One region of the Acholeplasma laidlawii PG-8A genome, then DNA from elsewhere that is predicted to be linked to it. Evidence: riboswitches for the same ligand, from Rfam matches in the RefSeq annotation. Region 1 holds a riboswitch; the other holds the start of a gene.
What was found. A riboswitch is a leader RNA that binds a small molecule or an ion and turns the genes downstream of it on or off. The one in region 1 is predicted to bind cyclic di-GMP.
Positions count from the first base shown of each region.

Region 2: it holds a riboswitch for cyclic di-GMP, as region 1 does, so the genes downstream of both, ACL_RS05535 (InlB B-repeat-containing protein) here and ACL_RS05010 (hypothetical protein) in region 1, are expected to answer to the same signal.

Region 1 covers NC_010163.1:1,029,607-1,046,682, forward strand. Annotated here, with positions in the region: gene ACL_RS04980 (signal peptidase I) at 1-389, opposite strand, end outside; gene ACL_RS04985 (hypothetical protein) at 386-2,167, opposite strand; gene ACL_RS04990 (hypothetical protein) at 2,183-3,733, opposite strand; gene ACL_RS04995 (S24/S26 family peptidase) at 3,763-4,452, opposite strand; gene ACL_RS05000 (hypothetical protein) at 4,560-5,471, opposite strand; gene ACL_RS05005 (hypothetical protein) at 5,552-6,490, opposite strand; gene ACL_RS05010 (hypothetical protein) at 6,492-7,235, opposite strand; cyclic di-GMP riboswitch class I at 7,285-7,361, opposite strand; cyclic di-GMP riboswitch class I at 7,446-7,521, opposite strand; gene ACL_RS05015 (bifunctional diguanylate cyclase/phosphodiesterase) at 7,579-8,979, opposite strand; gene ACL_RS05020 (EAL domain-containing protein) at 8,976-11,381, opposite strand; gene ACL_RS05025 (NYN domain-containing protein) at 11,456-12,184, opposite strand; gene ACL_RS05030 (DegV family protein) at 12,181-13,053, opposite strand; gene ACL_RS05035 (tyrosine-protein phosphatase) at 13,056-13,715, opposite strand; gene ACL_RS05040 (CpsD/CapB family tyrosine-protein kinase) at 13,720-14,475, opposite strand; gene ACL_RS05045 (YveK family protein) at 14,472-15,215, opposite strand; gene ACL_RS05050 (M3 family oligoendopeptidase) at 15,267-17,024, opposite strand; gene ACL_RS05055 (LptM family lipoprotein) at 17,044-17,076, opposite strand, start outside.
Region 2 covers NC_010163.1:1,175,487-1,192,562, forward strand. Annotated here, with positions in the region: gene ACL_RS05535 (InlB B-repeat-containing protein) at 1-7,643, opposite strand, end outside; cyclic di-GMP riboswitch class I at 7,727-7,802, opposite strand; gene ACL_RS05540 (AraC family transcriptional regulator) at 8,147-8,995, opposite strand; tRNA gene ACL_RS05550 (tRNA-Cys) at 9,970-10,044, opposite strand; gene trhO (oxygen-dependent tRNA uridine(34) hydroxylase TrhO) at 10,150-11,106, opposite strand; gene ACL_RS05560 (ATP-dependent Clp protease ATP-binding subunit) at 11,275-13,401, shown strand; gene ACL_RS05565 (Ppx/GppA phosphatase family protein) at 13,442-14,332, opposite strand; gene ACL_RS05570 (SHOCT domain-containing protein) at 14,457-15,140, shown strand; gene ACL_RS05575 (putative bifunctional diguanylate cyclase/phosphodiesterase) at 15,191-16,789, opposite strand; gene ACL_RS05580 (SHOCT domain-containing protein) at 16,850-17,076, opposite strand, start outside.

The DNA of each region.
Region 1 (17,076 bases):
CTCCATACTACTTTAGATAAGTACTTTTCTTTGGTAATATAACCTTCAGTATCAAAATCACTTTCATCATTATTGACACCTTTTGTAATATAACCTTCTGGGTTTTCAGAGATAATTTCATGGATTATAACTCGGTTATCCATAGATGTGAACGCAATGACATCTCCAATTTTCAAGTTATCAAATGCTACATCATTCATAATAACAAAGTCCCCAACAAGGATTTCGGGTTCCATAGATGGTGTAAGTACTAAACCGTAACTAACACCTAAAATTGAAAATGGCTTTTTAGTTATTTGACTTAATAAGGACATTGTAACAAATATGAGTGTGAAGAATATGATGATTGTTACAATAATCTTTTTAGTATGATTAATTGTCTTTTTCATTTACCTTTTTTTAAAGCAGCCATTGCTTTATCATGAGATGCTTTAATTTTCTCTTTTTGTTTATCAATGTATTGTTTTTGTTTTAACTTTTGCTTTTCTTTAGAAATTCTAAGTTTTTCTTGAGCTTTTTCTTTACGTTTTCTTAGTCTTTCTAGTTCACGCTCAGCCTTACGTTTTTGAATATCTGCAATACGTTTAGCTTCTTTTTTGTATCTTTCACGATACTGTGTTTTTAATTCAAGCAACATTTCATTATCTTTTGCAACTTGAACCTTTTGTTCATCAAGCATTTCAACACGCTGTAATTTTATGTACTCTTCATTTAGTTCACTAACTCTTTTAGCTTCTTTTTTAAGCTTTTCATCACTGTCTAGTTTAACAGACTTGAAGAATCTTTTTTGATATCTAAGTGTTGTTTGATACCATTTTTTCTCTAGTGCGATTGCTTTTTTGTAATCAGCTTCTTTTAGTTGTCTTACGATAGATGCAATTTTAAATTTTTCATCTGCACTATCTAAGTCATCTTTAGGGTTAGTTTCTTGAACTAATCTATCGAAGACATCATCGTCTTGATTGATTTCAAAATAAGATGCATAAAGACTGTTTGTTATTTCTATCGTATCTTTTAAAGCTTTTCTTAATGCGACTTCATATTTAGGTTCTGTCTGCATGTACTGATCAATAGTTTTCTTAAACATCTGTTTTGTCTTGTTTAAGTAAAATTCATTCATCAAAGTATCTTCAATTTTATAGCTTTCAGGATCGATTTTAAGTTCATCCGCAGTAAGTTTTATTTCTTCTGCTTTTTTCACCTTAAAACTTTTGGTTAATAACTTTTGGTCTTTTTCTCTTACAACATCATGAAACATCATGGTTGAGAATGCAAATAATGCATTTTGACTTAAGTGTTTACGATATGTTTCATTAAATCTTTTTTGTTTTACATCACGAATAAGTTCAAACCCTAAACTATTGTACTGGTCTAAGTATTGCCAGAGTAGGTAACAATTTCGGTAGTTCGTATTTTTTAAGATGATTTGTGTTTTCATGATTGGGGCTTTTACCTTTCGGTAATTGCGCATCGTCTTCATGAATTCAGTATTTAAAGCATTTGCTAACTTTTTGTGAAGTTCTTGTGCACGTGCTAATAACTTTTGATTATCTTCTTCAATTTTACCTTGATCGATAGTTTGAACTTCTCTTAAATCTATATTAATTTCATATTTTGAATTATCTATGGATAACTCAATGGTATTATTTAACTCTTTAATCTTTTTAGTATTAACGTCTTCTTCAAGTATTCTCATACGTCTTGAGACAAAATCTACTAAACGTTGAATCAGAGTTGCAACAAATCTATTTTCATAAATACCAAACTCATCTTCTGAAAATTCAACTAAAAGCTTTTTAGGCATAACCTCAGTTGTTGGTTGATCTTTGTCTGGTAGTTTGAGTAAGTGTGTATTTGCAGCTAAGTGTCTAACAGTTCTAGATGTAGTTTTCTTTGCTTTTTCAACAATTACGACTTCCTCTTCAACTCTTAAGGCTGATTTGTAGTTTCGTAATATTTTATCTACATAAGGATAGTATGATTCAATAGCAAATATCCAGTGATCATCGAACTTTTTTGTTTCTGTTGTCTCTACTTGCTTAAGTTTATTTACGCCATCATATAAACCTTGATAAAAGTAAACAGGAAAGTCAGTATCTTCTTCGAGTTCATCAAGTCTTGAGATTAACATGGTGTAGAATAAATCTAAATCATAGCTATTTTTCAAATAGAGTCAACCTTTCTACATTTGTTTCTTATAGTTGTTAATCATATTACGTGCTTCAGTAAATGATTGTTTACCAAATAGTTTATCAATTAAAGCAATAAGCTCATCTAATTCTTTTCTTAAGAATGGTAAGTTTAAGAACTCAAATTTACGTAATACTTTTCTAGTTATAATATAATCAAGACCATCTACCTCAGATTGTCCACAAGCAACGAATATTGGCACAAATGTATTGATTTGTTTCATAATACGGTTACCAAATGTAATTTGGAAATTTTGCGTAATGAACTCATCTATTTTTTTAAGATTTTCTAATGATTTTTGAGAAATCGGGTTCATTTTTACTGCTTCTTTAAATAATGCATCCATGTAATCATGTGTGACATGAATTGAATCTGTGAATGGTGCATCAATGTAATCTGCTCTTACAGATAATTCAATAGATGCAGCACGGTCATATACTTTATCTGTGATTGCAAATGTTGAGTCATCACGGTTAGCTGTACCTATGAACCAAATATTTGGTGGTAACAGTAGTTTTCCTTCTTTTAAGTGTATTGGATCACCTGGAACAGTATCTGATGTAATATCAATTTCCCATTCACTTGTATTTGGCATTTCCAATATAGATAAGAAGTCAGCAAAGTAGTATTCAACACGCGCTAAGTTCATCTCATCTAATACAATAAAGTTTAGGTCAGTACGGTAAGTGGCTTCATAAATAGATTTTAAGAAGTCAGTCTCATTAAATTTTTTGGTAAATTCATTTAGATATCCAATCATTTCTGCGCGATCACGCCATGATGGCTGCACAGAAATGATTGAAGTATCGTTATTAAAGAATTTCCCCATAGAATAAGGTAGAGACGTTTTACCAGTACCTGAGATCCCTTCTAAGATAATAATCTTTGAAGACCCCATACCTGCAAAAAATATTGAAACAATTTTTGGCGAATAAAATAATTTTAATTGTGATGCTGCAAAGTTAATAAATCTATCAACAAGTTGATTTAAGTTAAGCATATCTGACTCTGTCATGTTGGTTTGAAGTACTTGCATATGGTAAGTTTCATCCACTGCAATAAGCTTTGTAAAACGTGAAGTTTGTTCTTCTAACTTTTCATCCTCTTCCTCGTTTAACTTAGCTAATGTACCGGTTACACTACGACGATTCATAGGTAATCCTAGGTCACTTGATTTAAGTGTTAATATTGCATTTTTTTCATCAGTTACATCAATCAGTTTTTGATTAAGTTCTGTGATTTCAATTAAAAGATCGTCTTTAGAAACTTCCTTTTTCACGAATCTAAAATATCTACGCAATAGTACGATGATAAAGTAAGCTAGTGATACAATAAATATGAAATTGATGATTAGTATTAATATACCAATGATCCAGTCCAAAGCGTTAAAGTTCATGCTTGCATTTACAAATGAATCTAACATGTTCGATGGATTTACCCATAAAGCATAGTAGAATGCATTAAATATGGTTGCAAAGAATGATGCTACATACTCAAAAACAGTTTGGATGAATTCTATGTACCAAGTTGCAAACTCACTCATAATTGACCTTCTTATTTTATGTTAATAGTTTATTTTTTGTTGCTGTGTTTTTCTAATAATTCTTTTTCTAATTCTAAACGAAGTGCTTCTTTTTCAAGAGCATATTTTAATTCTAACTTTTCTTTGTTGCGTCTTAATATATATCTAATTAAGATAACAGCTTCAAATGTAAATAGAATAAACAGTGGTAAGATGACATAGAATACTAATCCGTTTGGCGTACGTATTTCTTGAATTGCACTACCAACACCAGACCAATGTCCTGTATATCTTCCTATAACATCATCTAGACTAGATGCTTCTAATTGCATATTAGGATCAAAGTTTGTACCATCAAATGAGCCGTACATACGTGCATTGACATCACCTTGAGTTACTACTGTGTCTCCTGTAATAGTTTTGATTCTATGGATGATATGTATACGTTGAACGTTATCATAAAATACAATGATTTGACCAACTTCTAAGTTTTGTTTTTGACTATCACTTAGAATATCTATAAATACTAGGGAGCCTGTATCAAAGTTGTCTTTCTCTTCACCTTCCATCGATCCAGATAGAATAGAAACGAAGCCTTTACCAAAAATATTCGGTAAATCTTTTTCGGTTCTAACTGTTAGGTTGGATATTGAAAAGAGTAATAACATTAAGAGTAATAGATAAAATACAACATTACCCACAATCCCTAAATACTTAAAGACTCGTTGTTTACTTGACATGTGATATACCTCGTTTTAATTTTATGATTATATCATACCACTTTTAATTTAATTTATGAAGAAAACCTTAATTGATTTCAAGGTTTTCTTCAATATAATCAATAATATTAAGCTGTTGCAGTAAAATTAAAGTTAACTGTTAAAACACCAGAAAGAATCGCGTTAAATGCTTCTTGATCCCAACCTTCAACCCAAACTCTAACTGTAATAGCTCCAACTTTTGCACTTGAACCACCAATTGCAGTTAATGATGATGTATCATAAGTATATCCTGAAATTACAGTTCCGTTCGGATTTAGTGCAGCAACAACTACAGTAAGTCCATTACCAGCTTGTTCTGTTGGTTTAAGAGCTAATGCAGCAGCAGCTGTATCAAAGTCGTTTTCAACAAGATCAGTATCCATGATAGCGTTATAGAATAAGATAGCTTCATTTGTAGCATAAGTTCCAAAACCTAGACTATTTGTGTCAGTACCAACACTTTGCTCAAAAATTGTTGATGTTGTAGTAGTAATCATATCTTGGAAACTTACTCTTGCTGCATTTGACACATAATCAAGGATTGGTGTATTTGCATCTGGAGCACCTGTTTGTCTAGTACCTGGTACATATATACCTGGAATCCAAGAAGTTTGTGTACCACTAAGTGTTAATGAATCTATAATGATATTATTTAGGTTTGCAGAACCTGCAAACAATAAGTCAAATTCAATGAATCCAGCAGTTGCAGCTGTACTAGATCCTAGATCATATAAAGCTATACCATCTTGTGATGTTAATGGAACAAATGTTACAGCACCTGCAGCTGTTTGCATTTCAGTAGTTGTTAAAGTGTTTTTCCAAGTAGTTCCATCAAGTGAAACATAGAAACCTTCTCCGGTTTGAACTGTACCTGTGAAAGCTTCAATAGTCGCTCTATTATTAATTGTGAACCATGCTAATACCCCTACGGATAAAGCCACGCCTGTTAGTACTAATGCTAGTACCGACATAACTAATTTATTTGTTAATGATTTCATTTTTTTCCTCTCCTTATTTAGGGAATTTTTTATTATTTATTTTTGTTACTTGGCTTTTAACCATTTATAACCTTATATTTTTATGATGCTTCAACATATCTGGCTGATCTTATATTTAAACTAATAAGTAGTTTATCATCTAGTATCGGATCAAATGCATCTGCATCCCATCCTTCTAGCCAAATATTAATTGTTGTCATACCTTGATAAATGTAAGTTCCATTATCTTCTGATATGAGTTGTAACTCTGCAAGTAAGCTTGTTTTATCTAGTGCTATATCATCTTGCAGTGGTGAAAATTTTGATAATTCATAGATTTCATTCGTTGGTGCTGGTGGTATTTGTAATTCAATACCTAAGCGCTTCATGAAATAATCATATGCTCCAAATACTTTTCCAAATCCTCGGTATCTATCTTCAGATACATCATATATGAATGATATATCAGGGTTTGGACTATCACTTGAAATTCTAACAGCATTTTTAGCATAATACAAACGATTTGTACCTGCAGGTATGATACCCATACCATCATGAAATGCGATTGGGTTGGTCCATCTATTACCTTTAGATGTAACATATGTACCTTTTAGAGTAGATGCTTCATCATATACAGGATCAATTTTATTTGATAGGTATATGAATTTTTGGTGTGCTCTTACATTTGGATTATCACTTGTTAATCTAAAATATAGATCAAAGGATATATAATCATCATTCTTAGTTGCCCTTTTAGTTAATTCATAAGGACCTTTGAAGAAGTTTTTACCATCTTGTGAAGTAATTGATGATAATACTGGGTTTTTACCAATAACATCCGATAACATCTTATTATCTATAGTTTTATGATAAGTAATACCATCTAGTGACAGTTGAATGTTATCGTCTAATGAAATACCTATTTCAATAGCCTCAATCATATTTGTCTTAGATATTGAAAACCATGCATATACTGTAGTAGATAGTGTAATTGTTACACACATAAACGATATAATGAGTAAATAAAATTTCTTATGCATTTTATTCACCTGTTACACTTAAGATCATATTTAACTTTAATGATCCTCCAAGTAACTCTTCTTCAGTATATTTACCTATTTTTGATGTTAAATATTCTTCCAAATATCCATCAATCCAAATAAATACTGTAACCTTTGAAACATCGCCTGCTTTGAGTTCAAATATATTTGAATCCACTGCAACCGAATTACTTCTAAACCTTAAGGATGAAACGTCATCTATTCTAAATGGTTGGAATTCATAGACATCTCTTACATCATCAACTACGACCATAATTCTTAAGTGTTCTTCAATATGATTATTTAATTCTTCAAACACTATTTTGTAGTTAATACGGTTTATTGTAGCTGTTTGATTCATGTTTTTAACATAAAATGTAAATGCTACAACTTCTCTATCTTTATCTAAAACATTTTTTAGATAATATCCATTTGTATTTAGCGCTTCTTGATAGTGAAATGCCATAATACCCGAATAAGATGCTTGATTGACAAACGCAGTACCTGGATACCTTAACACAGTTCTTGTATCTTTAAAATCTTCTGTTTCAGAGATTCTAATTGAGTGTCCACTAAAGTCATCAATCCTAACTGAGTAGTCTCCGGTATTTTGCCCATAAAACGATACAACACCTAATGTTAAGGATAGAAATCCAAATAACGGTATGAGCAGGAATATGAATTTAGATGTTCTGGTTGATCTTCTAATAGTGCTATTGATCCCCCAAAATTTAGTTGTCCTCATATACGCATCCTCGTTTTATTAAAACAAAAACCAATTGCTTACCCTAGATAAGTGCAACTGGCTGCCTAATATATAGGCCCTATAGTTTTGCGTCATTAGGTTACCCTAATTTTGCCAAAAACTTTACACATGCTTATTTTAGCATATAGATTAAATTTGTCAACAAATTGTACTTAAAACGTCTTATAAAGCAATAAAAACCAATTGCTATATAGCAACTGGCTATCCTAATTTGGACCCTGTAGTTTTGCGTCATTAAGTTACCCTAATTTTGCCTTTTTTATGATACGCTCATATTCTATCAAGTAATTTATTGCTTGTCAATAACTTTACATCATTATATTTATTTTTCTAATTCTTTTCTAGCTTTTAAAAATTGGGTAGTATCAACAACATTCATTGGTTTAGTTAAATGATACCCTTGACCATAGTCTACACCTTTTAGAGTTAACATCTCTACCATGGCTTGATCTTCAATACCTTCTGCAACAAGCATTAAAGACTTTTTCTTTACAAACTCAATAATCATATCTAAATACTTTCTAAAATTATAATTTTGTTCTAGTTTGAAGAAATCTTTGTTGAATTTAATCATGTCAATTTGGAATCTTTCAACCAAATCCATGACATCATAGTCAGTTGTAGATATATCTATAGCCAGTTTAAATCCCAGAGTTTTAATCTTTATTAGATTTCTTCTAAATACTTGATTATTCTTGTAAAGTGTAAAGTCAGGAATTTCTATTGCAATGTTTGATGCATCTTGACGATACTTTTCAACTAGTCGTTGAAAAATTGTAAATGTCATCTCATTTAAAATTTGTCTAGGTGAAACGTTAATATTAATTACAACATCATTAAGTCTTTGTTGACTTAAATCTACTAAGAGTTCAAGTGCTTGTTCAACTGCAATATTACCAATATCATCAAGTTCTCCTGTTTGCTCTGCAAGATGCAGGAACTTAGAAGGTGCTAATATCCCTTTTTTAGGATGATTCCATCGAAGTAATGCTTCTAGTCCATAAACTTTATTCATATCTTTTAAGTTGATGATAGGTTGATAATAATAAATGAACTCTTTATTATTTTTAGCATTTTTAAGTTCGTGAAATAAGTCTAAACTTTCTTTAGTTTGACTTAACTCCTCTGAATAATACTTAATGTCATTACCACCACTTCTTTTGACCATATAAAGAGCAATCTCAAGTGATTGGTATAATAAATCTAGATTTTCACCATGAAGCGGATAAGTAGCTATCGACATAGACACAGTTTTCTTTATTGTAACTTTGTCAAGAATTTGAATTTTCTTTTCTGCTTCTATCTTAATACTTTTTGCTAAATTATATATATTAGAGTGATCAAATGAAGCAGGTATATATAAATAGAAACGGTCAGGTTTTTCACCTCTAGCAATAACTGATTCTTCGGGTAGTGCACTATTAATGTGTTTTGAAATATAAGAAACGATAAATGTCTCTTCTTCTTTATTAAAAGTATCTACAATTTCTTGAAACTCATCTAAATCAACTAGCATTAAGGTAAAAGGATCATCTTTTTTCTTACGACGCTTAATAGCACGGTTAATCAATTGATTAAATACATCTATTGAAACAACCTCTTCAGATAATAGAAGTTTTTCATCTTTATATTTTCTAATCTCAATTTTAAGTAAAAAGAATAAACCTATAATAAGGCCTATAATAACAACTACTATACCGAACATCAAAAGTATATCGGTCATAAATTCACCTTCTTTTTTATAAACTCAAATGCTTCTTTTTCAGGAAGTGCTTGTGAAACATAAAAACCTTGAATAATAGCAGTTGATTCTTTCCTGATTTGTTCTACTTGTTTATCAGTTTCTACCCCTTCAATAATAACACCCATTTTAAGATTCTTACCTAAAGCAATCATTGTTTTTAAAATTTGTCTTGCTTTACTAGATGTTTCAATTTCATCAACAAATAATTTATCAATTTTTATGTTATCAATCGGTAGACGTTTAAGGTAGTTTAATGAAGAGTAGCCCGTACCAAAGTCATCAAGTTGGATTTTAAAATTAAGTTCTTTTAGTGCATTAAATTTTTCTACAATAACATCCATTTGTAAAATAAGTAGTGTTTCAGTAAGCTCAATTGCAATCCGACCTGGATCTACTTGGTACTTATCTTTTAAAGCAATCAGTTCATTAATAAAACCAGGTTGAAGTAATTGTCTTGGTGAAATATTAAATGAAACATCAATATCCATACCTTCTAAAGACTTCGCTATTCTAAAGACCTTATCATTAATCACTCGCCCTAAGTCGATGATTAAATTAGATTTTTCTGCTTGTCTAATATAGGTTGCAGGAGATTCTTTTATATATTTTGGATTATGCCAACGAAGCAGTAATTCAAAACCAACTACACGTTTTTCATGCAAGTCATATTGTGGTTGCATATACATTTGAAACTCATCGTTTTCTATACCTTTTCTAATATCTATTTCTAATTGGTTTGCTCTATTTCTTAAATCCAGATAGCGTTCTGTATATATCATTAAGTTATTTGTAGTAGATACGATTGCACGTTCATAAGTTACATCAACAGCATCTAGTATTTCTTTAGTTGATGCGTTAGTGATGGTACCTTTATTATGTACTATACCAATTAATAGTTCTAACTTTACTGGTAAATCGGGTAATAAAATCTTTGTATCAACTAACTCCATCATTTGTTTTGCCCAACCAACGGTTACATCATAATTAACATCTTTTTGTTGAAGTATGACAAACTCATGTTTTTCGATATGGAATAAATACATATTTGGATACATCTTAGACTGAAATAATTCAATTAATACTTTATTTACTTCTTGTGACTTTTGACGTCCAATGGATTTAGAAATTTCATCAAAAGACTTAATACCTATGACAATCAAACTAAAGCGATCTTTTCTATTAAGCGTTTCTATCATCTCTTCTAGTGCTAATTTATTTTTTAGTCCGCTATCTGGATGTGTTAAAGCTAAATCTTTATATTTATCTAATACATTTGAAGTACTATCAATAATTTCTCCTATGAGTTGATAGTTTCTTGCATACTTATTAACTAAAAATCTAACTCTTATTTTAGGGTCCAACTTATCACAATCCATATAAAATGGTTTATTTGTTTTCAATATGGTTGGCATATCTAACTTTTCACTGGTTAGATCAGTTAATAACTTAATTTCATGATGTTTTATTAGATTTAGAAATAATTTATTCATCTTACGTATTTGACCTAAACCACCAGCTTCTATCATGATAAGATCAGATCTTAGTGTTTTAGTAATCTTTTCAAACACAATATCATCATCAAAACGTCTTTTGACAACCATCAAACTAAATACTACAAAACTTGCAAGGATTAGTAGTCCTAGTGCTAGATAACTCCAAATAACTGGTACAAAAAGTACTAAATAGTCATATTGATCATCAACACTTAAGTAAATATAATCACTATCTATTTTAGAATAAGATAATACATATGTTTTAGAATCAAGCGTATAATTTAAAAATCCAAACTCGTTTTGGCTTAACTTGGTATCTAAGTTGCTATAAACTGATGTCGGAAAATAGTTTGAGCCAAATAGGTTTGTGTTATTTACTGCATCATTCGAATGGTATTTAACAATACCGTTAGAATTTAATACAAAACCTGTGTCACCAAAACTTAAACCCACCATTGCTAGCACTTCACTAAATGGTTTGTATGTTACTTGATTAAGTGTAGGATGCTTTAAGATTAGATAGGTTAGATTTGATGTTTCATCACTAAAGATATCAGATAATCGATTAATTTCATAATTGGATAGTTCACTTACAATTAAAGTGGATGGATCATAATCTTTTGTAGGCCATGTAAGCGTACCTGCACTATAACTTTCTGTTAACACATCGATTCTTGTGCTAAGTATGTCATATTCTATTTGGTGTGTTTCAAAAGAGATTCGATTAGCTTCATTTTTAAGGGTTGTGTCTAAGATGAAAATATAAAACAGGCTATATACAACAAGTAAAAAGCCTAAAATGATAAATAATCTTAACATGAAGTTTTTAGTTGATTTCGTCAATTTATTCTCCCACCAGTTAAAAATAAATACTAATTTTATATTCATTATACATGATTTTTGAAAAATCTTGATACACCCAATTAAAAACCATCTAAAATTATGATTTTAGATGGTTTAATTTACGAATGTTTAATTCGAATATATGCTACCTTATCTTCATTCTTAACTTCGAAGTCTTTAAATGTTTTAAAGAAGTTTAAAGCTTTTAGTTTAGAACCATAGTTTACAGGGTCAAAACCAGGGCTTTTCTTTCTTAGTTGGTCAGCGACTATACTCCAGTACGCCCAACCATCGTCTTCTAAGTTATCTTCAATAATTTTTTTAACTTCTTTAATAATTGTTTCCTTCTTAGGGATTAAAGAATTGCCATTTTTGTCTTTACGTTCTTTTTTAGGTTCTAACGCTTCTAGAATTTGGTCGATGTAGTAAAAACGCTCATAAGAATTAACTAATACTTCTGGAGTTTTTGACTCACCCATACCAATTAGATACATATTATCTTCTTTTAATCTAATAATTAATTTCGTAAAGTCAGAATCACTTGAGACGATACAAAATGCATTCACCTTATTAGAATAGAGAAGATCCATAGCATCAATAACTAACGTAAAGTCTGTAGCATTACCTTTGTTTGATAGGTTTGCATATTGTTGGACGAAGGTAAGGCTGAATTTTTCAGCCTTACTACGCCATGTTTTTAATCTTTCTTGACTCCAATCCCCATAAACTCGGGCATTGGTGATTTTTCCATGTTTGTTAGCTTCATTTATAATAATATCTAAATAAATTGGTGAGATATTATCTGCATCAATTAAGAGTGCAATCGTATAATCTCTATCTGTCCTCATCTATTTTGACCTATAAAGAACAGTGCAAGTGTACCATGTCCTGCATGAGCACCAATAACTGGTCCTAATGTATTAATTAAAAGAAACTCAACATCAAAGTGTTCTTTTATCATTTCAGCTAACTTATTTGCATCTTCAAGTGCATTTGCATGAGAGATGAATACTGTTTGTTTACCTGGTTTAGCAGTTTTTTGCATTTCCTCAAATAAGCCTTTAACTGCACGTTTACGTCCAATGGCTTTATGACGTGAGATGAGTTTCCCTTCATCTGAAACGTGTAGGATAGGTTTAATGTTTGCAACCGTTGCAATAAAACCTGCAACTTTTGAAACACGCCCACCTCGTACTAAATGAGATATATCATCTACTGTAAACCAATGAGCAACCGTAGGTGCTAACTTACTTGCGAATTCATAAGTTTCTTCAATGGTTAGTTTTTTATCCATCGACTCTTTTGCAGTTAAATAGACAATTAATCCTTCACCTAGTGAAGCTGCTTTAGTATCAAGTAGCATAATTTTTCTATCTTTAAATGTTTCTCTTAGTTCTTCTGCAGCAATTCTTGCGCTATTAAATGTACCTGATAATGCGGATGAGAATGCTAGAATTAAAACATCTTGTCCCGACTTTAAGATGGGTGTTAATTTTTCAACATACTCTTCAGGGTTTACCTGGGAAGTTGTTGGTTTTGCTCCATTTTTAAGTTTTTCAAAAAACTCTGTAGGGTCAAGTTCTCTATTATCTAAGTAGTTCATGTACTCTTTACCATCTAAATTAAATTTTAGCGGCATTACATGTAATTTTAGTTCTTGTGCGATATGTTCAGGTAAATCTGTTGTAGAGTCTGTTAAAATTATAAATTTTGACATTTTTATACCTCTAATACTTTCATTTTAAAATCTTTCGGAACTTTTTTTAAGGCTTCCATCAAATTGGGTTTTCTACAATCTAGATTATGACAATCACTAGCGACGATATCAACTAAACCCTTTTTGAAGTATTTTTGAGCTTGTTTTTTAAATTGTTTTCCATCTAAACCTAATATTGCTCCACTATTAACTTGAGTGATTGCCCCTAGTGATCTTATACGTTCTACATCAAACATATCTAGATATAAGTAGCGCTCAATGTGCGCTATAATTGGCGTAAATCCTTTTGCCACTAAGTTGTAAACAATATCGTGAATTGGTTCTTTATTTTGAACAGAAAATTCTATTAATAGATATTTTTCTTTGAAACCTTGAAAAACAAAGTTATGATACTCTTTTGATTTTTCTTGATTAAATTTAACTTCATATCCTAAGTAAAGCGTCATTTCTGGTAAATCTACTTCAACACGTTTTTTCAAATCAGCAAATAGTTTAACATATTCTTTTGACGAAACTTTTTGGCTACTATTATGTACATGTGGTGTAATAATAACCTTATTAACACCACTTTGTAGTTGATGTTTTAATACTGCAAGTGCTTCTTCATATGTTTGTACACCATCATCTACACCAGGTAAAATGTGTGTATGTATGTCCATCATATGCTTATGATTTTTCCTTATCAAGATCATCTTGTAGTGATGAATTATATCCATAACCATAGCCATATGTATAAGATAATAAATCACTATTTTTAACATCTACTTGTGTAAATGCTATCCCGATGATATTCACTTTGTTTTGTTTTAGAGTTTGGATTGCTTCATTAATTACTGTACGTTTCGTCTCGTTTTGAGCAACTATAAATAATACACCATCTGCTAATCTTGAAATATATAAGGCATCAGAAACTGCCATAGTTGGAGGTGAATCAAGTAAAACGTAATCAAATTCCGTTCTTAATCTAGCAATTAAATCCTTTAATTTTTGTGCTTCTAAGACGTTTACAACTGCAGTTGTACGTTCACCAGCAACAATATAGTGAACACTAAACTTCTCAGAATAGTTTATTAATGTCTTGTAGTCGATTTTACCAGTTAAGTAGTCTGTTACACCATTTTCATTAGGTGATCTAAAAATTCTATTAATCTTAGGTTTTCTTAAATCTAAATCTACAATAACAACTTTTTTTCCTTTTTTACCAATTAAATGGGCAACGTTAGAAATAAATGTGGTTTTACCAGCACCAGCTAGCGTTGAAGTAAATTGGACGACCTTAAAATTACCATCAACGTTGATATACTCTAAATTCACTAATGCCTTTTGGAAAGCTTCTGCAGTATAAGACATAGGTGATTCATACGTTACTAAGTGATCATATTCAGCAATACGCTCTTTTTGAAATAATTTACGTCTTCTCATTTTTTCTTCCCCTCTTTAATAAAAAACTCAGGAATAACACCAATGACTTGAATACCAGTACCTTGTTCAAGTTGCTCTTTGGTCATATAAGAGTTATTAAATAGGTGTTTTATAAATGCTAAGCCGATACCAATAATTGCACCACCCATTAAACCTACGATAATATATAATATTCTATTTGGTGAATCATCAACCGGATCACTTGCTGGTGATAACTCTATAAATGAGTCTTCAAACATTAAAATGTCATTTTCTATTAAAATTGTAGTTAATACTGACGTAATCACTTGTGTAAAATCAGCATTAGAGTGGCTATAACTAAATTTGATAATAAAAGATGTACTTGATGAAGCAACCGAAATATTACTAATAATGTCACGGTCTGACATCGAATCAAGTAGACTTTGATGTTCTACATTTGTGATTAAACTACGATATTCCTCAGTTCTTAGTTTTCTTACTATATGAGGACTTCTTGCAAATTCTGCTGCGGTATCAAGTAATCTTTGTGAATTGATTAAAGTATTAGAATCAACTCTTTCACTTGATACTGGTACTTGAACCAGTATTTCAGAAGTTGATTTATACCTATCTTCTACAAAACGACTTACATAAGCGAATGTAAGTACACCCAATAATAATGTGAAAAATGTAATCATGATCCAGTTTAATTTAATAATAGATATAATATCCATTAAACTTAGCCCAGACTCCTGATTTTCTTTATTTTCTAAATCCATATAAAAATCTCCCTTTTAAATTGCTCTATATAGTTAATTTATTATAGCACATTAGCTTAATTTTTTAAACAAATCAATTACTTGGTCAATATTTTGTTCAATCATTTTTAGTGAATCTACCCAGAATGATTTCTCTGTAATATCAATACCCATAGATGCTGCTACATCTTCTGCATCTGCCATTGTTGTTAATTTTAATAATTTATCATAGTTTTTAATGAATGCTTCTTTATCTTTTAAGTACTGAGCATATAAGCCTTTTCCGAATAAAAGGCCAAATGCATAAGGGAAGTTATAGAAGTTTAAACCTGCACTATAATAGTGTCCTTTAACTAACCACATGTATGGATGTAGGTTTTGATGATCTAAGCCATCTTGATATGCTTCTTTTTGAGCTTCTAACATCCAAGTTTTCATTTCATGTTTAGAAATTGGGCGGTTTGCACTTTCAAATACTTTTGATTCAAATAGGAAACGAGAAAGAATATCAATAATAACTTGTGTATCTCCTTGTAAGCCCATTTCTAAAATAGATAATTTTTCACTATCATCTTTCACACCTGAAAGTAGGAAATCATTCATAATAGCTTCACAGAAAATTGATGCAGTTTCTGCTAAAGGCATAGAGTAACTCCAATGAAGTGGTGCGTTATCAGAAATAATTTCACCGTGATAAGCATGTCCTAATTCATGAGCAAGTGTAGATACATTATCTAGTGCACCAGTAAAGTTTAATAATATTCTTGATTGACCAATTTGTGGTTGATTTGAACAAAATGCACCACCACGTTTACCCTTTTTAGGGTATACGTCAATCCAGTTTTTATCAAATGTTTTTTGTGCAAAGTTACCAAGTTTTGGTGAGAATGATGTAAATGCATTAAACACTAATGATTTAGCCTCATCATAGGTATATGTTTTATTTAAGTTGCCGACAGGAGCAAACATATCATACCAAGGTAGGCTACCTTTATGTCCTAGGTATTTTGATTTTGCTTTTAAGTAGTTTGCAAATCGAGGTCTAAAGTCCTTCATTGCAGATATCATTGCATCCAGTGTTTCTTTTTTCATGTTGGATTGATCAAGGGTCTTTTCTAAAGCAGATTCATAACCTCTTAATTCATTCATGGTATTTACTTCACGTTTGATGTTTGTTAATGCAAGTGCTACATAGTCATCTACTTTTTCGTAAGCCTCTAATTCTTTTTCATAGGCAAGTTTACGTAATTTTTGATCACTGTCATAAGCCATATTTCTAACGTCTGAAAAGGTTTTTTCTTCACCGTTAATTTCAATCATCATATTAGAAGTTGCAAGTGTTTGAATTTGACTCCAAGAACGAGAACTTAGTTCACTTAGTTTTGCATATAGTGATTCTTCTGCTTCACTTAATAAATGTTTAGCGCCGTCTTGGTCTTTCTTCAGGTTATATAAGTATTTATTAATAAGTTCAGACTTCGTTGCTAGTTCATCTAAATTGACAGTTGTTAAATATCTACTAAAGACAACACTTGGTTTTGTTAAACCTCTGTAAATTTGGCTTAATTTAGATAAATAGCCTAGTGCTTCATTATTAGATACATCCGTAGATGATGTAAGGGAAGCAAAACTTCCAATCGTACAACCTAATACAGTGATCTTTTCATCAAATTTAAGTGCTTCTTCAATATATTTAACATCATCTTTTACTTCACTTGTTAAATGTGCTGCCATCGCTTGAACTAAGTTGTCTAACTTAGTTAAATCATTTTTGAAGGTTTCATCAAAACCTTTATATAAATCGTTTAAATCCCAGTTGATTGCTTTCATGTTTTTTGTCCTTTTTATTTTATGGTGTTTGAATATTTAAATATGTAATACG
Region 2 (17,076 bases), 150 kb from region 1:
GCATTTGGACCGATAGTGGATGGTTTAAAGTATCCACTTGTATCATTTAAGATAGGTTCAATGGCAAAGTAGGCATTTTCTATGACACTCACACCATCTGTTCTACCATATAAACCTGAAATATAACCACTTCTTTCAGAGGTGATTGGACTTGCTTGATAGACGTTATATAAGTTACCACCTAAATAACCTGCGATACCACCTGTACCTCTTAGTGATGTACTTAAAGTAGAATGAATATTACCAACGTTATAGGCGTTTTTAATCATTCTATTTCTTACAATACCACCTGTAATACCACCTACATAGACACCAGTTGATTGTATATTTCCTGTATTAAATGTGTTTATGATGTCATGATTTGCATAACCTGATATACCACCAATATAGTTAGTACCTGTAATATGAGCTAGGTTATAACTATTTTCAATGATTCCATAGTTTCTACCTGATATACCACCAATAAAGTTAGTACCCTTAATACTACCTTCAACGCTGACATTCTTCACATAACCGTTTGATCCAATAACACCAAATAAACCTTGGTATTCAAAGTTGTTATTTAAGTTAATATTAAATTTGACACCTTGGCCATCAAATGAACCTTGGAAATTGACACTGCTATTACCAATTGGTACATAAGGTATATCTAATAAGGTTAAATCAATATAGTCTACATCACTTGCTACTTTAAAGTAAGTATTTAACAAGCTATAACGTGCCCCAATCATTTGACTTACAGATTCCATATCATAATGCGTTCTAATGATATATGGATCTTCAAAAGTTCCACTACCTTCATTAAACTTACTAATGGTTACACTATCTTTAGAATAATCTTTAATTGGTTTATATATACTCTTTGAAAAACCTTTAATTTGTGGGTAATATGCATAGAAACCTACACTATTTTCAAATGTCCATTCATTTTCAAATACTAAGGTACCACTGTATAGTTTGTGACTTACAACACCATAGACACTATCTGTATTACCTTGATTTCCTGTTGCAATAAACGGTTTTGAATATCCTGTAATATCAGGGCTAACCTCTATTTTAGATTCATTGTAGTAAAGATTATATAACTCAGAAGCGTTTGATCCTACAATGCCGCCAACATAGGATGTCCCATAGATATTTGAAGATGCATATCCATCAGAAATAATGCCCGTATTATTACCTGAAATACCACCGATATGTTCGTTTCCTCTTACACTACCAATTGCGTAACTTACACGAACTTCTCCGTGGTTTGAGCCGGTTATGCCACCAACATTATCTTTACCTACTAAATCTGCTGTTGTAAATACATTTTCTATAACACCATAGTTTACACCAGCAATAGATCCTACAAAGTTATTTCCAGTGATACTTCCAGATACACTTAAATTCTTGACGTGAGCAGTATCTCCAAGATAACCAAATAATCCTTGATAATTTGATGAAGTATTCATCTTTACAACAAAATTCGTATGCGTACCATCAAAAGACCCTTTAAATTGTGTAGCGATTGAACCAATAGGTTTATAGTTCACTTCATAAGTTAGATCGATAACCGATACATCTTCTTTAACTTTAAAGTAGATACCTTCAAAATCTATACCACTAGAAACTAAGTTAGAAAGTATTTCCATGTCATATTTATTGACAATTACATAAGGAACATCAAAACTACCTTCACCTACAAAAACATAGGATTTAACAGACTCGATAGAGTCTTTTTGAACGCGCTCACTTAGGTGAGTGCTAAATACTTTTAATTGTGGATAGAAAGCTTCAACACCATTTGTTTCAATAAATACCCATTCATTACTATCTAGTGTCATATTAGATTGTCCTTTAAGCCCGACAATCTCTGTTTTACTTAAACCTTTAATATGTTCTTGATTGAGCTTGTTGCCAATGGATTGAATTGGTACATTATATCCTGTTGGGACTACGATGGAATCAATAATAGATGCATCATAATAAATATCTGATTCAAAGGTTGTACCTTCAATACGACCAATCAAGCCACCAAGATAACCTGTATTTTTACCTAAAATGACCCCAGCACTATAACCTTGAGAAATTTGACCGTTTCGGTGTGCACCTGTGATACCACCTATATAAGTTGCTGTTGTTGTACCTTCAACCATACCTCTGTTATAAACATAAGAAACATTATTAGCGTTATATAGATAACCTACAATACCACCAACTACTTGAACACCTTTAATATGTCCAAAGTTAAACACTTTACTAATTGTACTTGTTTGACTAAAACCGATAATACCACCAATATCTCTTGAGATTGCAGTAACATTGGCCATATTATAGATATTATTTATATTGGAGTTTGTGCTTAAACCAATTAAACCACCAACATATCTTGTACCTAAAACTTCTGCATGATTAAAAATATTAGATATACTTGCACCATTGATTTCACCTGCAAGGGCACCAACATAATTTCTACCATGTACTTTACCAGTAATTTCAATATTTTTAACTTCTGCGTTTTGACCTAAATAACCAAATAAACCTAAGTAATCTGTTGTAGTTTTTAATAATTCAATTTGGATTGTCACACCATTACCATCAAATCCACCTTTAAATTGTTGATTGATGCTTGCACTGTGACCAATACGTTCAAACCCTAAACCTTCTATCGTTAAATCAAGTAGACTTACACCATCTATTACCTTAAAGTATATGCCATCTAAGTTATTAGATTTAGTGATGTCTGATAAAGCCTTCATATCCGCTTCATGACGAATGATATATGGGTTTGACTTAGAACCAGATCCATTCGCAAACCTAATTACACTTGTATATAAGAGTGCATTTGTGCGTACCACACTACTTGCATGTTCTGCAAATGATTTTAATTGAGGATAGTAATCATATAAGCCATTTGTAGGGCTTAACTTCCATAAATCATTACTTAATAAAATACCTTCTTGACTAAATACTTCTATACCTGTTAATGCTTCTTTTTCAACTTTAAAGTGATTAAATACAATTAGATTTCCAACAGCGTTATTTGGTTTAATAAAGCCATCTAAGATATCATCATAATAAATAATTGTACCATTATAATTTAAGTTTGAAATGAGTTCATTAGAACTAAATCCTACAAGTGCACCCACATGGTTTTGACCATGGATCCTACCACCATAATAACCTTCATGAATGGTGCCTTCATTAAATCCTACAAGACCACCAACACCTTGGCTACCTGTAACATTTCCAGTACTAAACATTGTGTCTAGACTACCCTTATTATAACCTACTAAACCACCAACATTTTGGTTACCTGTAACATGAACCTTCGCATAGACATTTTCTATTTGTCCATCATTTTTACCAGCAACACCACCAACGTAGTTATTACCTTTTATAGTTCCTGAAACTGATAAATTTGAAATGGATGCACCTGATGAAAGTTGACCAAATAGACCAACATAGTTTTTATCCATCATATCAAGTTCAATGATAAAGTGTGTATAGTCACCATCAAAGTGACCCTTAAATGGTACATCTTGACCAATTGGTTTATAGTTTGTTCCAACTAAATTCATTTCAAATACATTTGGTGCAACGATATAGTATTTACCAAGTGCATCATATTCATGTGATATAGAGTGTGAAAGTATTACCATATCATCTACATTTCTAATTAAATATGGACTTTCTTTTGTACCATCACCAGTAAATGGATTAGTTCTTGTTGAAATAATTGAATCATTTACAACATGTTCATTTGCATTTTCTGCAAAATATTTTAATTGAGGAAAATATGCATAATTGCCTTCAATTTCTTTAAAAGTCCATGTGTTTAAATTAAAACCTCTTGTCAGCATTTGATCATTAAACATGGTTGCTTTATCAAGACCTTGGCCACCTAATGCATCACTTGGTTTAACATACCCTGATAATGGTGTAAAGGTTCTTAACATGGTGACTTCATAGTAGTTGTTTGTGTTTGTTAAATAACTTCCACTTGCTGAGGCATAGACCCCACCAACTCTCGATTTAGACGATACATACGCTGCATTATAGTTATATCTAATATTGGAGTTATTTTGGTAGCTTGCTAGTATTTGTCCAACAATACCACCCACTAAATCTGCTCCAATAACTTCACCTCTATTATAAGTATTATAGATATGACTTTGTAATCCTGCAGCCCCGACTACACCACCTACATAGTTTCCTGTGGATGTTACTTTAGCGTGGTTATATACGCGTTGTACGGTTGCACCTGTCATGTAACCTACAACACCACCGGTGTAGTGTCTTCCTTCTATACTTGCTAGGTTATAGACGTTTTCTACAGTACCACTAACTTGGTATGCCACAACACCTGATACATAATCATTTCCTTTAACAGATCCTGTAACATATAAGTTTCTTATCACACCAACACCAAAATAACCAAACAGTGCTTGGTAATCTTTTGTAGTATCTAAGGTATTTATATGAAACTCTGCGTTATTTCCATCAAACGTTCCATAAAATCTCTTTGTTGGTGTTCCAATGGGTTCGTAATCTTCAAAGACGAATCTTGTTACACCATCTGCTACCTTAAAATAGAACCCTTCAAAGGTATTCCCGTTTTTGACTTTGTTATTAAGTTCGATAAAGTCTTCTTCATTATAGATAATAAACGGCATATCCGATGTACCCATACCATCTTTAATATCTAATGTGACTGACTCTTTAGATCTAGTTTTAGTTGTTGCTACTTCATTTTGACTAAATACTTTGAGTTGTGGGTAATACCCTAACTCATCCGTTTTTTCTTCAAAGTAAAAGTGTGTATTAGGTAAGAGTGCACTACCTTGAATCATTTGGCTCGTATTTTTTGCGTGTAATGCTGTTTCTAAACTTGATGGTTTGATTAACCCTTCTGGTTGATAATAATTAGCGATTACGATAACATCGTAATATAAATTGGTAAGTCCTAAGTAGCTACCACCTGAGGCTACTCCATATACACCACCAACAGATCCTTTACCCGCTACTTTACCTCTACTATAAACATGTCTTAAATAACTATTATTTGTATATGCTGCATAAATACCACCAGTAATACCACCGACATAAGTACCACCAATAATCTCACCTATATTATAGGCGTAATCTAATATACCATTATAGTAGGTTTGACCGGTAATACCACCGACATAGTTTTCAGTACCTGTGATGTTTGCTGTATTATATACATTTTGTACTCGGCTTCCTGTATGATACCCTACAATACCTGATACATAATTTCTACCAGTTACACTTCCAGATACCGATAAGTTTTCTATCACACCTGTTGTGTGATAACCAAATAAACCTTGGTAATCACTATCTGGTCGATTAATATCCAATATAAAGTTTGCACCATTTCCATCAAATGAACCTAAAAATGGTTTAGTTGGTGATCCAATTGGAATAAAGTTTCCTAAATCAAATTCAGTTAAACCTGCATCGACTTTAAAATGATAATTTAAATAAGTATTTCCTTTAGACACTGCCAGTGATAAATCATGCATGTCTTGTTCTGTCTTTATTAAAAACGGGGTTGTCTTTGTACCGAATCCATAAGATACATCCATTTTTACTGAATCTATGGAATCGAGTTTAATTTCCACATTTGGATTGGTTGTAAATATTTTTAGTTGTGGATAATATGCATAATCCCCTGATTTTGCTTTTAACTCCCAAATCGCTGCGTTATACCCTAGAGTAACGAGTTCACTAAACAGTAAGAAGTCTGAGGTTTTACCTTGTGCAATATTTGTTGTGCCTGGTTTGTTATAACCTAAACCTGGGTCAAAATCTGTAAGGATGGATGTATCGTAATAGTTATTGGTGTCTGTTAAATAACTTCCACTTGCTGAGGCATAGACCCCACCAACTCTCGATTTAGACGATACATACGCTGCATTATAGTTATATCTAATATTGGAGTTATTTTGGTAGCTTGCTAGTATTTGTCCAACAATACCACCCACTAAATCTGCTCCAATAACTTCACCTCTATTATAAGTATTATAGATATGACTTTGTAATCCTGCAGCCCCGACTACACCACCTACATAGTTTCCTGTGGATGTTACTTTAGCGTGGTTATATACGCGTTGTACGGTTGCACCTGTCATGTAACCTACAACACCACCGGTGTAGTGTCTTCCTTCTATACTTGCTAGGTTATAGACGTTTTCTACAGTACCACTAACTTGGTATGCCACAACACCTGATACATAATCATTTCCTTTAACAGATCCTGTAACATATAAGTTTCTTATCACACCAACACCAAAATAACCAAACAGTGCTTGGTAATCTTTTGTAGTATCTAAGGTATTTATATGAAACTCTGCGTTATTTCCATCAAACGTTCCATAAAATCTCTTTGTTGGTGTTCCAATGGGTTCGTAATCTTCAAAGACGAATCTTGTTACACCATCTGCTACCTTAAAATAGAACCCTTCAAAGGTATTCCCGTTTTTGACTTTGTTATTAAGTTCGATAAAGTCTTCTTCATTATAGATAATAAACGGAAAACTTTGTGTCCCTATTCCGTCAGTAATATCCACCTTAACAGATTGAATTGAGCTGTTTTTCTTATAAGCTAGCGTGTCGTTAGGATGATTAATAAAATATTTTAATTGAGGATAGAATCCAAATCCCTCAGTCCTAGGTTCAAAATGCCAATAGTCTCCATGAAGTGATTTAGAATCCATATCATAAAGTTGTTGACTATTTTTTGCATGTGCTGTGGTTTCTAGGCTAGATGGTTTAACATACCCTTCCGGTTGATAATAATTAGCGATTACGATAACATCGTAATAAGCGTTTGTGAGACCAAGGTAACTACCACCTGAGGCTACTCCATATACACCACCAACAGATCCTTTACCCGCTACTTTACCCCTACTATAAACATGTCTTAAATAACTATTATTTGTATATGCTGCATAAATACCACCCGTTATACCACCAACATACGTACCACCTATGATTTCACCTGTATTATAGGCGTAATCTAATATACCATTATAGTAGGTTTGACCCGTAATGCCACCGACATAATTTAGTGCACCATTTATAAACGCTTCATTGTAAACATTTAGTATTCTACTATTTGTATGGAATCCAGCAATACCAGCAACATATGATTTACCAAAAACTCTACCACTTACAGATAAGTTTTCAATCACACCACCATTTACATAGCCAAAAAGACCTTGATAATCACTTTCAGGTCTATTAATGTTTAATATAAACTTGACACCGAAACCATCAAACGTTCCAGCAAACGGTTTAGTCGGTGATCCTATTGGAATAAAATTGCCTAATCCAATTTCATTGACCGTTGACGATACTACAATAACTTTACCAGCAAATGTATTCCCTGCTAAGACAGCCTGAGATAAAGCATTCATATCTTCAGCATTACTGATGATATAAGGATTTGTCTCGGTTCCATCTTGGCCTTCTGCCATAAAAATAGACGCACCATATGGCGTTCTATAACTAATAGTAATTTTTTCTTCATTGACTTCAGGTGACTGATTTGGTTGATTTAAAAGAATTATTAATGACGTTAAACATAAGATAACTAAGCAAATTGCTATATTTTTTTTAACTCTTATACTTTTCAAATATAGTACCTCTTCATCCTAATAATTAAAAAAAACCATGTATGCTACACATGGTTATAAATAGTTAAAAAAATTTATCTTCATTATGCAGCTGGCTACCATTTTCAAGGCCCTATAGTTTTGCGCCCTATATTTTCATATAGTTTGCCAAATATTAATTTGGATGTATGAGTTAATTATAACAAAGCTATCAATCTTAAACAAGTAAAACTATAATTTGACGACCTTATTAACCATTGTTTATTATTTTTCCGATGATAATTAGCTATTCAGCTTATTTTTACTACAATTCACCACACTTATTTGCAATATCTAGGAAACTACTGTTAATAATATTGATAAAATTATTAGAGAAAATTTTTTTTGTTTTGATTAATTTCATAAATTATTTTACCCCTTTTCCTTATTTCCACTATTTACTTGGTTTTGCCTATCTAATACCCATATAAGTATACCATTTCCCTATTTGGGAATTCATAAATTGTAGTTATTGGATTAATGCTTTATTTATGAATTGCAAACCATATCTCTTGGGTATTATCTGCACCATAAGCTTCAATAACAGGAAGATCTGCTAACTTGTATTCAGAATTAGGTAACCAAATACTATAAAAATCTTGATATGTTTTTTTTACATGTACCTTTTTCTCAACATTAAATACAACCCATGTTGATTTAGGAAAATCTATAGCTTTAAAATTATCTACTTGCGGATCATCCTCTTTGGTAACTCCCACAATATATTTCATTTCTCTTGACTTACCCCATTGTCCATTAGCAGCAATACCAAGGATACCACACGGTTTTAAATTAGTTATCATACCCATTAGTGTTTCCATTGTTCCATCTTTTTTAACCGTTTTCCACATCTTTGGTACTTCTTCAAATGCGTTTTCTGTTAAAATATCAAACTCTTTTCCATAAACTTTAAATCCACTTAATTCTTCAATTCGGTAGTTCATTTGTTCTTCTCCTATAATTTTTATTTGGAATGATAGTTTAGGAGTTAAATTAAGTTGTACTATATTTTTTCTTACCTCTGATGGCAAACATCCATGAAATGTTTTAAAGGCTCTAGTAAATGCATCTTGTGAACTATATCCATACTTAATAGCAAAATCGATAATTTTTTCATTAGATTCTAAAAGTTCAATACCTGCTTTTGATAGTCTTCTTTCTCTAATATAGACGCCTAGAGTCTTTCCAGAAATATATGAGAAAACTTTTTGAAAATTCTCAAATGAACACATCATAATTTCAGATAATTGCTGACTCGAAATACTTCCATCTAAATTTTTTTCAATATATTCAATTGATGCATTTAACTGTTTAATCCAATCCACTTCTATCATCTCCACCTATATTATATTAATCTGGCAATTTTATTACTCGCCTTTTTATGACTTTTTTAGTCGAATCCAACTAATTAAAGTATACTTTTATCTTCAAAAATAATAACCATAAAATATAAGAAAGAATGATGAGTTTTTTAGAGTTTGATTTTTAATTTGAGTGGTAAGAAAACAATAGGAAATAAGCAGTTCGTTGGTATGAATCTCGTTTTATTGATTTTTTCATATTTACTTTTGCATATCTATTACCCATGCAAGTATACCATTTTCCTATTTGAGACGTCATACACTCATGTTATTGAACTTATGAAGTATTCATTTGTATTATTGAGAAAGTATTCTTGACACTACCAAAAATTATTGTCGTACGATCAAATTAAATTGAATTAATACCATTTTCTTGTACTTTATGTTCTTTGTAGTTATTATATCATTTGTTGATTCATTGATGCTATATTCAGATGCATCAGAAGATACTTCTCACAATAAAAAAACTCTATTATCAAATAAAGTTTCATTGTTAAATAGTAAAAAGATACTCCCTAATTATGTTAAAAGGATTAAGAACTTCAAGAGTAATCACTCTATTGATGAATTTAAAAATATCATTGATAAAGTTAAAATTATTGATGCATTAACTTTTGAAATAAAACTCTCTTTGGTTAATCTTGAGTCAATTAATTATTTCGTTACTCATTCGACCATATCAATTAAGATAGGCAATCTAATGAAAGAAATTAAATATTATATTGTTCTCTAATTTTTTAGATATGGTTCAATCACTTATCACGGACTTTTATTCAAGTGCTTCAATCACTTATCACGAGCATAGAATTTTTAATAAACAAATATTGTTTAGGACTATTGGCGCCAATTTAAAATGTCATCGATAGCCCTTTTTTAATAAAAAATGCCCTAAAAGGGCATAATTTGGTATTATTTGGTAGTTTTTTGCTACCAATTAAAGATTTCTTTGGAGGCCCCGATCGGATTTGAACCGACGCGTCAAGGTTTTGCAGACCCATGCCTTACCGCTTGGCTACGGGGCCAAACACGCTATTATATTATACGTTTTGAAAACGTAAATGTCAATGATAAAAACAACCTACAAATGGGAGAGACTAGTTTCACACATTTAGTAGGTTGTTCTTCTTTTATATTTGAGTTTCTAAATTTGAAGCTATATGTTGTAAAACAAAATCTGTTGTTAGATTATGTTTTTTAACATAGCGATTATTTGGATGAATTCTACAAGCATGTGAACATGATCCTAAATATTTTTCTTCAGATGCTTCACTTGCAAGTATTTGTTTATTACACTCTGGATTTCCACAGTTAATATATCGTTCACATGGTTCGTTTGTAAAGTAATCTCTACCAACTACGACATGCTCGTGTTTATTGATATCCACTGCAATACGTTCATCAAATACATACATTTTACCATCCCAAAGTTTGCCTTCAGTATCTTTACTTGTACCATAGTTGTGGATACCACCATGCAATTGACCTGCCACATTAAAACCTTCTTTAATTAACCAGCCGCTAAACTTCTCACATCTTACACCACCGGTGCAGTATGTTAGAATTTCCTTGTCTTTAAATTGATCTTTGTTTTCTCTAATCCAGTCTGGTAAATCTCTAAAGTTTTTAATTTCAGGTTTGATTGCCCCTCTAAAGTGACCCAAATCAAACTCGTAGTCATTTCTAGCGTCAATAACTACTGTATTTGGATCTTGTAGTTTTTGATAAAACTCAATAGGTTCTAAATACTTACCTGTAATTTCAAGTGGGTTCACATCATCTTCTAAACTTAAGTTCACTAATTCTTTTTTAACACGTACATGCATTTTACTAAATGCGTGTGCATCTACTTCATCAATTTTAAAGAAGATATCTTCAAAACCTTGAAGACTTTTTAAATAATCCATGTAGTTTTCTGTTTGTTCAAATGTACCTGATAAGGTACCATTAATACCTTCACTAGAAACTAAAATACGCCCTAGTAAATCTTGGCTCTTACAATAAGCTAAATGCTCATCTTTAAACTTTTCTGGGTTTTCAATGGCTGTATACTTATAATAAAGAAGCACTCTATAATTTTTTTGCATTTAAATCTTCCTTTTTTGTTCATTCATTTACCGGTTTATTATACATAATTGTGGTATGTCTTACAAAAGATTTGCCTATATCACTCATTATTAGCACTCATCACTTGACAGTGCCAATTATTCGGCATATAATAATGTTATATTATAGAATTTTAAGGAGGAAATAATATGCAATTTAACCCAATGGATGATTATTCAAAAGATCCTGACATTTTAAAAAAGTTCGGTAGAAATATTGTAGAACTTGTTAAAGAAGGTAAAGTCGACCCAGTGATTGGTCGTGAGGAAGAGATTAGACGTATTATTAAAATTCTATCTAGAAAAACCAAAAACAACCCTGTTTTAATTGGTGAACCGGGGGTGGGTAAAACAGCGATTGTTGAAGGCTTAGCTAGAAGAATTGTTGATAAAGACGTACCTTTAAGTCTGCAAAATAAAATTGTTTATGAACTAGACTTAGCTCAATTAGTTGCTGGTGCAAAATTTAGAGGTGAGTTTGAAGAACGTTTGAAGGATGTTTTAAATAAGATTAAAGAAAGCGATGGCCAAATCATCTTATTTATTGATGAATTACATAATATTGTAGGTGCTGGTCGTGCAGATGGTGCAATGGATGCCTCAAACATCTTAAAACCAATGCTTGCACGTGGTGAACTTCACTGTATTGGTGCTACAACATTAAATGAATACCGCTTATATATTGAAAAAGATAGTGCACTCGAAAGAAGATTTCAAAAGATCACTGTGACTGAACCAACTATGGAAGATACAATTTCTATCTTACGTGGACTTAAAGATCGATTTGAAGCACATCATGGTGTGCACATCTCTGATGGTGCCATCATCGCTGCTACAAATCTATCAGCACGTTACATTACAGATAGATTCTTACCAGATAAAGCAATCGACCTTATTGATGAGGCTTGTGCTTCTATTCGTATGGAAATTGATTCTATGCCAGTGGAACTTGATGATGTTCAAAGAAAAATACTACAACTAGAAATTGAAAAATCTGCTTTAAGTAAAGAAACAGATACATTAAGTAAAGAGCGTCTATCTAAAATTAAATCTGAGATTGATGATTTAAAATTAGAGGAAGCCAGTCTAAAAAGTAGATGGGAAAAAGAAAAATCTCAACTTAATTTATCAAAACGCAAAAAAGAAACCTTGGAACAACTTAAAAACGAACTTAATACTGCTTATAACGAAGGTAACTATTCTAAGGCTGCAGAACTTCAATACTCAAAAATACCTAATCTAGAAAAAGAAATATCTGAATTATCAGATACTTCAACAGATGATAAACTTCTAACAGAAACTGTTACCCCTGAATCGATTGCTGAAATCGTAAGTAAATGGACCCATATACCTGTAACAAAACTAGTATCAGGTGATAGAGAAAAACTTAGAAACCTACGTTTAAGCCTAGGTAAACGTGTATTAGGTCAAGATCATGCACTAGAACTGATTAGTAACGCCATATTACGTCATCGTGCAGGTATCAAAGATCCAAATAGACCAATTGGTTCATTCTTATTCTTAGGTCCGACTGGTGTTGGTAAAACAGAGGCTGCTAAAGCACTTGCTGAAAATTTATTTGACTCAGAAAATCATATTGTTCGTATAGATATGTCAGAGTATATGGAATCACATAGTGTCTCTCGTTTAATCGGCGCACCTCCAGGATATGTAGGTTATGATCAAGGCGGTCAACTTACAGAAAAAATAAGACGTATGCCTTACGCAATCGTCTTATTTGATGAAATTGAAAAGGCACATCCTGAAGTCTTTAATATCCTACTTCAAGTATTAGATGATGGTCACTTAACAGATGGACAAGGTCGTACAATAGATTTTAAAAATACTGTCATTATTATGACATCTAACATTGGCAGTCAATATTTACTAGAAAACGCAAGTGATGCCCAAGAAAAAATAGATAAACTGCTAAAACAATCCTTTAAACCAGAATTTTTAAATAGAATTGATGAAATTATTACATTTAACTCACTTGGATTTAAAGTTCAAGTGGATATCACAAGAAAACTACTCAATGAACTTTCAGAAAAATTAAAAGAAGAAAACATCTACATTACATTGGGTGAAGATGTTCAAAAATACGTTATCAAAAACGGATTTAATGAACAATTTGGTGCAAGACCACTTAAACGTTATATCCAAAGAGACATAGAAACATTTATCGCAAAAGCAATCATTTCAGAAGATGTACTGCCAAATCATCACTATGAAGTTATTGTAGACAATGATACATTAAACATTAAATTAGTCTCATAAATTAAAATATCCCTATCACTAATTTGTGATAGGGATATCTTTATTTTTGGATTTGTTCTAACAAGTAACCTTCTCTAATACCTGATTTACTTACAATAATTTCTTCAATATTAAAGAAATTCATTAAAGTTTCTAAAATTATTAGACCTGGCATAATCGTATGAATACGTTCTGGAATCATACGAATAATGGATAGATACGTCTTTTTCTTAGTAGGATCTATCTTTGAAATTAAATCTTGAATGTTTTGACGTGTTAACTTATCAAACTTCTTTTGGTAAAAGTTTTGTAGTAAAACAAGGCTTGCTTGAACAGTTCCACCTATACCATAAGCTACTTTCACATCTACTTTATCTACTTTATGTAGTTTTAATGCTGCAACGACTGCAGATGAAATACGTTCTACTTCATGTGTAGTTGGAAAAATTTCTTTGACATAGGTAATATAGGTGTTTAATGACCCTAAATTAAGCGATACAGAGTCTTTAAGCTTACCATCAGTTACGAGTGATAACTCTGTGGAACCACCACCAATATCAACAATTAACCCTCTATCAATTTTGTGATTAAGTGATACACCTTTATAGCCATAATAGCCTTCTTTTTCTTCATCTAGTAGTTCTACTTTCATCCCTGATGCTGTTTTAATACGGGTTAAGATTTCATTTTGATTACGTGCTTCTCTAATCGTTGCAGTCGCAATCATAAATAGTTTTTCTAATTTATAACTTTGACTTACTTCCATAAAATCTTTAACAACTCGAATCACAGAATCGATACCTAAATCAGATAAATAGCCTTCGGGTAATAAGTAACTCGCTAAACCTACAACTTCTCTTTTTGAAAATATATTGGTTAGTTTATGATTCTCATACGTAAATATTTCTAACCTAAGTGAATTAGATCCTAAATCAATAATGCCATAGTTCATATTAATCACCGCCCCTTTAATTATATAATATCAAAGAACATGTATTTTGTGTGTATGTTTTACATATAAATGATTTGAAAATATGCTAAATACTTGGTATCATTAACTAAAGGAGATTTAAACAATGAAAAAAACATATAATCTAGGTTTACTAACAGGTGGTATTTCTTTAATGCTCGCACTGATTGCCTCATTTGTGCTACAGGATTACTTTTCAGAATCTTTTCTGACATTGAGCTTCACATTTGATACCTTTATATTAATTGCAGTCGCATTTATGCTCATCTTACAATTCAAATCATTTGATAAGATTGCTGCAATCGTATTGGTCATATATGGTGCCTTTAATATTCTTTATGGTATCGTAGGAAGTCAGACATTATCTGATGTGATCAATTCAACTGAACTTGAAGTGATCTTCATCTTAGGGTTATTATTAGGACACGTCTTATTTGAAATTGCTGTACTCTTTGTACTACTTCACTTAACTCAACAAAGATTTGAGTATAAGTTCACTAAGAAGTTTGTGATTGTAGCACTATCAGTTTCACTTCTGTTACTTATTGCGATTTCACCACTTGTAACATTTATGACTTTTCAATCGATTATTCGTATGGTGTTCTCTATTATTTCTATTATCGCGTTGTATTTTTGTATCCAACAAATGGTTACAGATACACCGATTGTAGTTGAAGCACCTGCTAAAGCAGTACCAAACAAAAGATTAGAGTTATCTAAGTTATACGAACGTGGTATCATCACTCAAGAAGAGTATCAAACAAGACTAGATTTAATCGATAAAGAATAATTAAAAAAAGAAACTGCGTTATACCTTAAATTAGGGTATAACGCAGTTTTTTATTTGGATAGAATGATTTCATTTAATTGTGATACTTCAAGTGGTTTATAATAATAAAAACCTTGGACATAGTCTACATCATGTAGTTTTAATATATCAATTTGTTCAATGGTTTCAACACCTTCTAAAACTATCTTTTTAGACATCGCATGCGATAAGTCTAAAACAAACTTTAAGAAATGTCTTTCAGTTGGTGATTTATCAATTTTGGCGATAAAGTCCTTATCCATTTTAATAATGTCTACTGGTAAATGTTTAAAGTAAGTTAATGAAGAATATCCACTTCCAAAATCATCTAATGCGACTAAAAAACCTTTCTCTTTGAGTTGTTTTAAGACGATGATTGTTTGATCAATATTTTCAAGTGCCATCGATTCAGTGATTTCAATAATCACTTGTTTATGATCGATTTCATGTTTTTTGATGTAACTTCCAATATCTTCTATGAATGTTGGATGCATCAATACCTTGGGTGAAATATTAATATCTACTGTAAAGTGTTTACCCATTTCATTCCAAGTTTTAATTTGACCAAATACCTTATCATATAAAAAGTGTGTAAGTTCTAAAATAGAACCCGATATTTCAGATAGATATATAAAATTATTTGGTGGAATATAACCCATGGATGGGTGATTCCATCTAAGTAGTGCTTCTAACTTTCTAATTTCACCTGATTTAAAATCTAGAATTGGTTGATAGACTACATAAAATTCATTGTTTTGAAGTGAAGGTTTGATGGCATTTGTAATTTCATATTCACGTTCTTTGGATTCATGCATAAAGGTATTATAAATCACTACTTGGTCTTTACCGTTTTTCTTTGCAGCTGATAATGCAAGATTAGCATATCTTAAGATATCTCCATATACCAGTCCGTGATCTGGATAGATAGCAACCCCTGCAGATGCTGAGTAAAAGTAAGCTTCACTTTGTTTAGACATTAAGTTTTTTACTTTGTTGATACTTAAATCCGCAAGTGTCTTAATTTCATCTAGATGTTCAAATTGATAGAATACTAGAACAAATGAATCTTCGCTCATTCGAGCTACAATATGTTCCTTACCAACCTTCGTAAGTTCTTTAGCAATGAGTAATAATGCCTCATCACCCCATTTATGCCCTTTTAATTCGTTGATTGCACCAAAGTCATCAATATCTAGATAAAGCAGCGCAAAAGGTGTTCTATTTTGAATTAAACGGTTAACCTTAATCTCTAATCGGTTACGATTGATTAAGCCCGTTAAAGCATCGAAATAGGCTAAATTGAAGTGTTTTTCTTCTAAGGTGGTCAGTTGTTTATTTTGATATTCTAATTCAAATAGAACCTTTTTTAATTGTTCATTATTTGATAAGTACTTCTTAACTCTTCTATACACAATAATATAATAGACCAGGCCAATAAGACCCAGAGAAATAAAGCCCTTGAGAGTTTGAATCACTTGAGCGGTGTTTGGATCTGTTACATACTCTAAAATCAACCAATCACTAAACCATATATATGCATAAGCACATATAAAGTATGCTAATGTGATTTCAGTTGATTCCCTAAACGCTGATTTTACTTTTTTTTCATCCTGATGAACATTATTTTGCATTTGTAACTCCATTAGTTTGTATAGTGTAAGTTAAGTGAATTAAGACAGTTATTTATGATTTTAAATATTTTCTAAAATTGCTTTACGGCGTGCTTCATATTCTTCTCTTGAAATCACACCACGGTCAAATAATCCGTCTAATTGTTTTAGTTTTTGTTCTACAGTTACTGGTTCTGTGTCTGTTGAACTTACACCAGTTCCAGCGAGTAAACCAAATATGCCACCAATTGTTGAAGTGAATATTAAGTAAATACTATAGTTTGTAACTTGTTCTTTTGTTGCTTCAC